DNA from 2 places in the Ruminococcus sp. MCC718 genome. Region 1 is predicted to be linked to the other one. Evidence: predicted binding sites of a transcription regulator. Region 1 holds the regulator's gene; the other holds the start of a gene.

Region 1 (3,316 bases):
GACACAGATCACATGTTGTTCTTTCGCAAAGATTTCGGCACTTGCGATCAGATCCTCTGAAATATCGGAAATGGTTGATCTGCACAGTCTTGCCATCTCCCCAAGATGTGGTGTCACAGCTACCGGCATGGAATATCCATCCAGGGAAAGGTTATGGCGTGCCACAAGATTCAAAGCATCGGCATCAAGAATGACCGGAATATCCGCATGTTCCAGTACATAATTCAGGATGTCAAGCTTTTGTGCTTCCATGCCGATGCCGGGACCTACTGCAACCACATCAGCCCACGCAAGCAGGTTTTCAAGTTCTCTCTTCCAGTTGGAATGGATGCAGCTTACCACTGCTTCCGGGATAGACTGAAAAAGGGCGGACTGATTGTGTTCGTCTGTGTAGATGCGAACATAACCGGCTCCGCTTCGATACGCTGCACGTGCACTTAAGATTGCAGCACCGCACATGTCCCGGCTCCCGGCGATCAGAAGAACTTTGCCGCAGGAACCTTTGTTTTCTGTGGCAAGTCGCTCTGGCAGCCGCTTTAAATCCATACTGTCATAGCAGACGTAAGATTTCCGGCATTTCGGAAGGCTTTCTTTTGTAATACCGATCTGACGTACACGTACCTCTTTGGTACAGGCACGCCCTTTTCCGATATAATGCCCCGGTTGCTCAAAAGCAAATGTCACTGTCAGGTCAGCCTTTACGGCAATCCCCCGTATCACACCCGTGTTTCCGTCAATGCCGGAAGGAATATCGACAGACAGTACAAAAGCAGGACTTTTATTGATCCGCCCGATTGCGTCCCGGTAGCTGCCTTCGATGTCACGCGAAAGACCGATTCCAAACAGTGCATCTACTATAACAGTATATTCATTTATTTCCGGGTTACTACAAAAAGTTATCCCATATTTCTCACAGATTTCTTTCTGATGGCGTGTCTGATCCGTGCAGGACTGCTCTTTTCCGACAAACCAGATGGAAACCGGTACCTGATCCAGAAACAAAAGTCTGGCGATGGCAAATCCGTCTCCGCCGTTATTGCCCGAACCACAGATGACCAGAACGCGGTCAAGTGCAGCACCGCTTCGGTACAGTTCATCGACACACGCAAGTGCCGCACGCTCCATCAGTACACAGGATGGAACGCCGAACCCTTCTATGGTATTCTGGTCACATGTTTTCATGTCTTCTTTTGATAACAAGATCCTCATATGCGATATACCTCCTGTCTGCCCGTCCAAATGGAATATACAGTTTTCTTTTTTTTTTCTCTGCGTTCTTTTTATTTATGTTCTCTGCTGTAGCGGCTGATATTGTAAGACAGCTGCATCAGGCTTTCCGAAAGATGTACGTTTTCGATGATCACATCTTCCGGCAGATGAAGATCCGTATGGGCAAAATTCCAGATTGCACGGATGCCGTGATCCACCAGAAAGTCTGCCATTTCCTTTGCATACTGTTTCGGAAGTGTCAGGGCTGCGATCTGAATGTCATGCTCCTGCAAAAAAGCAGGAAGCTCGTCTGTCATACGGATCACAATTCCTCTGACTGCAACGCCTTTCAGCTTTGGATTTACATCGAACAGCCCTTTGACCAGAAAACCGTTTTTTTCAAATTTTACATAATTTGCAAGAGCCTGTCCGAGATTTCCGGCACCGATGATGATCATATTGTAATCCTGATCCAGACCCAGGATCTTCCCGATCTCCGTATGTAAATGTTTTACATTATAACCATATCCCTGCTGGCCGAATCCACCGAAATTATTGAGATCCTGCCGGATCTGGGATGCTGTTACCTGCATGCGTTCGCTCAGCTCGCCGGATGAGATCCGCTCCGTACCGGATTCCAGCAGCTCACCGAGATAACGGTAATACCGTGGCAGTCTTTTGATGACCGCTCTTGAAATTTCTTTCTCTTCCACTTGCATACCTCCCTGTCAAATGCTGTTGTATAGTAACGTAAAAGACGGGCACACAAGATCCCTGCCATGTCCGCCGCAGGTTTTGTGTACCCTCTTTGATTTTTAGAGCTGTACGGTTACAAAAATATCATAGATTGATTTGATCGCACGCTCGAAATCCTGATTGCTCACACCGATGATGATGTTCATCTCACTGGAACCCTGATCGATCATCTTGACATTGATACTTGCATGTGCCAGTGCGGAAAAAATACGTCCCGCTGTTCCACGCTGAGATTTCATGCCACGACCTACGACTGCGATCAGTGCCAGGTCAGATTCCAGATTGACAGAATCCGGATTGACAGCACGGTGGATACCGGCCAGTACCTTCTGCTCGGTCTCTTCGAATTCGGACTGATGTACGAATACCGTCATGGTATCGATTCCGGAAGGCATATGCTCGATGGAGATACCATTGTCTTCGAATACGGTCAGGACTTTGCGGCAGAATCCGATTTCGGAGTTCATCATATCTTTTTCGATGTTGATGGCTGCAAATCCTTTCTTTCCGGCAATACCGGTGATCGTATAACGCGGTTTTCTGCAGGTACTTTCAACGATCAGCGTACCAGGATCCTGAGGACGGTTGGTATTGCGGATGTTGATCGGGATACCTTCCTGTCTTACCGGGAAGATGGCTTCTTCATGAAGCACGGTAGCACCCATGTATGCCAGCTCGCGAAGCTCTACATAAGTGATAGTATCGATCACTTTCGGATTTTTGATGATACGTGGATCTGTGATCAGGAAACCGGATACATCGGTCCAGTTCTCATACAGATCAGCATGGACTGCTTTTGCGATCAGAGAACCTGTGATATCGGATCCGCCTCTGGAGAAGGTTGTTACCTTTCCTTCTGCGGTTGCACCATAAAATCCAGGAATGACTGCATTGTCACATTCTGCCAGGCGTGCAGAAAGCTTTTCATTGGTTGTTTCTGCATCAAATGTGCCGTCTTCATGGAAAACGATCACTTCAGCTGCATCGATAAATTCATATCCCAGGTAATTTGCCATGATGATACCGTTTAAGTATTCTCCTCTGGAAGCAGCATAATTGGAACCTGCCAGTTTTTTAAAGTTTTCGGAGATCACTTCAAACTGATCATCCAAAGACAGGGAAAGTCCGAGACCGTTTATGATCTCCATGTATCTTTCACGGATCGCAGCAATTGAAGCTGTGATGTCTTCTTTTTTCTCTGCTTTTGCGTAGCATGCATAAAGCATATCCGTTACCTTGATATCTCCATCAAACCGTTTGCCCGGAGCAGACGGAACAACATATTTTCTTCCTTTATCAGCACGGATGATATCTCCTACTTTTTTAAACTGTTCTGCACTTGCAAGAGAAC
Region 2 (3,316 bases), on a different contig from region 1:
TGGAGCGGAGTCTTCAGATTGGGGCAGATTATATTGCAACCGGTCATTATGCAAGGATCGAAAAGCTGCCAAATGGGCGTTATGCGATCCGCAATTCTGTGACAGCGGCAAAAGACCAGACCTATGCTCTTTATAACCTGACACAGAGACAGCTTGCCCACACACTCATGCCGGTTGGTGATTATGAGAAACCACAGATCCGCAAACTGGCAGAAGAAGCTTATCTGCCGGTGGCACACAAGGCGGACAGCCAGGATATCTGTTTCGTACCGAATGGCGATTACGCTTCCTTTATCGAAGAATATACCGGAAAGACCGTTCCGGAAGGCAATTTTGTGACACCGGACGGGAAAATCCTAGGAAGACACAAAGGGATCATTCATTATACGGTCGGACAGCGAAAAGGTCTGGGAATTTCACTTGGAGAGAGGGCTTTTGTCACAGAGATCCGACCACAGACAAACGAAGTGGTGATCGGAAACCGTGCCCAGGCCTGTCAGACGGTTCTTCGTGCCAACCATTTAAATTTCATGGCAAGGGAAGATATTCAGGAAGAAGATCATGTATTTGCAAAGATCCGCTACAATCACAAAGGGGCATACTGTCATGTAAAGCGGACCGGAGAAGATGAGATTACCTGTACCTTTGAAGAACCACAGCACGCAATCACGCCGGGACAGGCAGTGGTGCTCTATGAAGACGGATACGTGCTGGGCGGCGGTACGATTATATAAGTTCAAAAGTCGGCTTTCGTTTGCGGAATATCGCATGATAACGGAAGCCGCATTTTTTTAATATCGAACAGGCACGGTCAAAATCAGCCGCAATACGTTCTGGGGCATGTGCATCTGATCCGATGGTGACGATCTCGCCGCCAAGTTCGCGGTAACGTTTCAGGATATCTTCGTGCGGGTTCGGGTGTCCAAGTCCGGCTGCATAGCCTCCGGTATTGATCTCCATGCCAAGTCCTTTATCGATCAGAAGACGGATGATCTCATCCAGCCAGTCACTGTATTCTTTATAAGAATAGAACTGATTTCTATTTGGACCGTAGCGGACGACATAATCAATATGGCCGTAGACATCAAAGCAGGACATGGTATGCAGATTCTCAATGATCGATTCAAAATAAGAAATATAAGACTCTTTTTCGGTGCGTCCCTCAAAAAAAGCAGGATAGTAGGGATCCTGTCCGTTTACCACATGGGATGATCCAATCACAAAATCAAAATCCCAATTCTTCACAAGAGATTCGCAGCGCTCCTTCAGATAAGGCTGCAGACCGAGTTCGAGGCCGAATAATAATTCAATCTTGTGCTCATACTCTTCTTTGAGGGAGGTAAGCGTCTTGCAATAAGAAGGAATATCAGCTTCGAAGACCATCCCTTCGTCAATATAGTCATAGTCCATGTGCTCTGTGAAACACATGGCAGACAGTCCAAGAGAGATACCCTTTTCGACCATATCCCGCATCGGGGCGTCGGAATCGGCGGAAAAAGAGGAATGAAGATGAAAATCGGATCTCATAAAATAAAAACTCCTTTCAAAATACGGCAAAATTCAGGAAAAAACACCTGATTTTTCTCTCTGTTACAAGTTTATGAGAATAAAACACAAATGTCTAGAGAAATTCGTTGAAATTATACTTGAACTTTTTACAGAAATTAGGTAGAATAGAAGAAAGTTGTGGAATCTTTAACAATAAAGACCGCAATCATACTATTTAACATAATAGGAGGAAATTAATCATGGCAGTAAAAGTAGCAATTAATGGTTTTGGACGTATCGGACGTCTTGCATTCAGACAGATGTTTGGCGCAGAAGGATATGAAGTAGTAGCTATCAACGATCTGACTTCCCCAAAAATGCTGGCACACCTGTTAAAATACGATTCATCACAGGGTAAATATGCACTGGCAGACACAGTATCAGCAGGTGAAGATTCCATCACAGTTGACGGAAAAGAGATCAAGATCTACGCTTTCCCGGATGCAAACAACTGCCCATGGGGCGAGCTGGGTGTTGACGTAGTTCTGGAGTGCTCTGGATTCTACACATCCAAAGAAAAGGCTCAGGCTCATATCAATGCAGGTGCTCGTAAAGTTGTTATCTCTGCACCAGCAGGCAATGACCTTCCGACTATCGTTTACAATGTAAACCATGAGACACTGAAAGCTGAGGATCAGATCATTTCTGCAGCTTCTTGTACAACAAACTGTCTGGCACCAATGGCTAAAGCTCTGAACGAACTGGCTCCGATCAAATCCGGTATCATGGTAACAATCCATGCTTACACAGGTGATCAGATGACTCTGGACGGACCTCAGAGAAAAGGCGATCTGAGAAGATCCCGTGCAGCAGCAGTAAACATCGTTCCGAACAGCACAGGTGCTGCAAAAGCTATCGGTCTGGTTATTCCGGAACTGAACGGCAAACTGATCGGTTCTGCACAGCGTGTACCGACCCCTACAGGTTCTACTACAATCCTGACAGCAGTTGTTGAAGGAACAGTAACTGTAGACGAAATCAACGCTAAGATGAAAGCATCTACTACAGAATCTTACGGATACAACGAAGACGAAATCGTATCCAGCGATATCGTTGGTATGAGATATGGTTCTCTGTTTGATGCTACTCAGACAATGGTTCTGCCTCTGGACAACGGTACAACAGAAGTACAGGTTGTTTCTTGGTATGACAACGAAAACTCTTACACATCTCAGATGGTAAGAACAATCAAATACTTCTCTGAATTAGCATAATCTGTTAAATCAGACAAAGAAGACCTATCTGGGTCCGGTCTTTTGGACCGGGCCCTTTTTATCTTAGTCGGAGAAGACTCTGCGGCTAAATAAGTGGCTCCGCAAGGATGCACATTAGAAAATCCGTATGTATGATACAAGGAGGAAATAAGAATGCTTAATAAAAAGTCAGTTGATGATATCAACGTAAAAGGCAAAAGAGTCCTGGTTCGCTGTGACTTTAACGTACCTCTGAAAGATGGCAAGATCACAGACGAAAACCGTCTCGTAGCAGCTCTGCCAACTATCAAAAAACTGATCGCGGACGGCGGAAAAGTAATCCTTTGCTCTCATCTGGGCAAACCAAAGGGAGAACCGAAACCGGAACTCTCTCTGGCACCGGTAGCAGTACGTCTCTCTGAACTGCTTGGTCAGGAAGTAAAATTTGCAGCTGATCCGGAAGTTGTAGGACCGAACGCAAAAGCAGCTGTAGAAGCTATGAAAGACGGTGAAGTTGTTCTGCTTGAAAACACTCGTTACCGTGCTGAAGAAACCAAAAATGGCGAAGCATTCAG

Evidence for each region. The regulator Rex, encoded in region 1, represses fermentation and respiration genes when NADH is low (regulators of the CRP and FNR family bind a similar motif). The targets are predictions, from matches to a motif close to ATTGTTAANNNNTTAACAAT.
Region 2: gap (type I glyceraldehyde-3-phosphate dehydrogenase) is a predicted target of Rex. The motif match lies at 1,684-1,703, and genes of this name have one in related genera.

Annotation. Positions count from the first base shown of each region.
Region 1 covers NZ_WQNP01000171.1:12,086-15,401, reverse strand. The annotation lists gene GPK60_RS13775 (NAD(P)H-hydrate dehydratase) at 1-1,209, opposite strand, end outside; gene GPK60_RS13770 (redox-sensing transcriptional repressor Rex) at 1,281-1,922, opposite strand; gene GPK60_RS13765 (aspartate kinase) at 2,025-3,316, opposite strand, start outside.
Region 2 covers NZ_WQNP01000020.1:25,709-29,024, forward strand. The annotation lists partial or broken gene mnmA (tRNA 2-thiouridine(34) synthase MnmA) at 1-734, shown strand, start outside; gene GPK60_RS02310 (histidinol-phosphatase HisJ family protein) at 727-1,527, opposite strand; gene gap (type I glyceraldehyde-3-phosphate dehydrogenase) at 1,749-2,762, shown strand; gene GPK60_RS02320 (phosphoglycerate kinase) at 2,916-3,316, shown strand, end outside.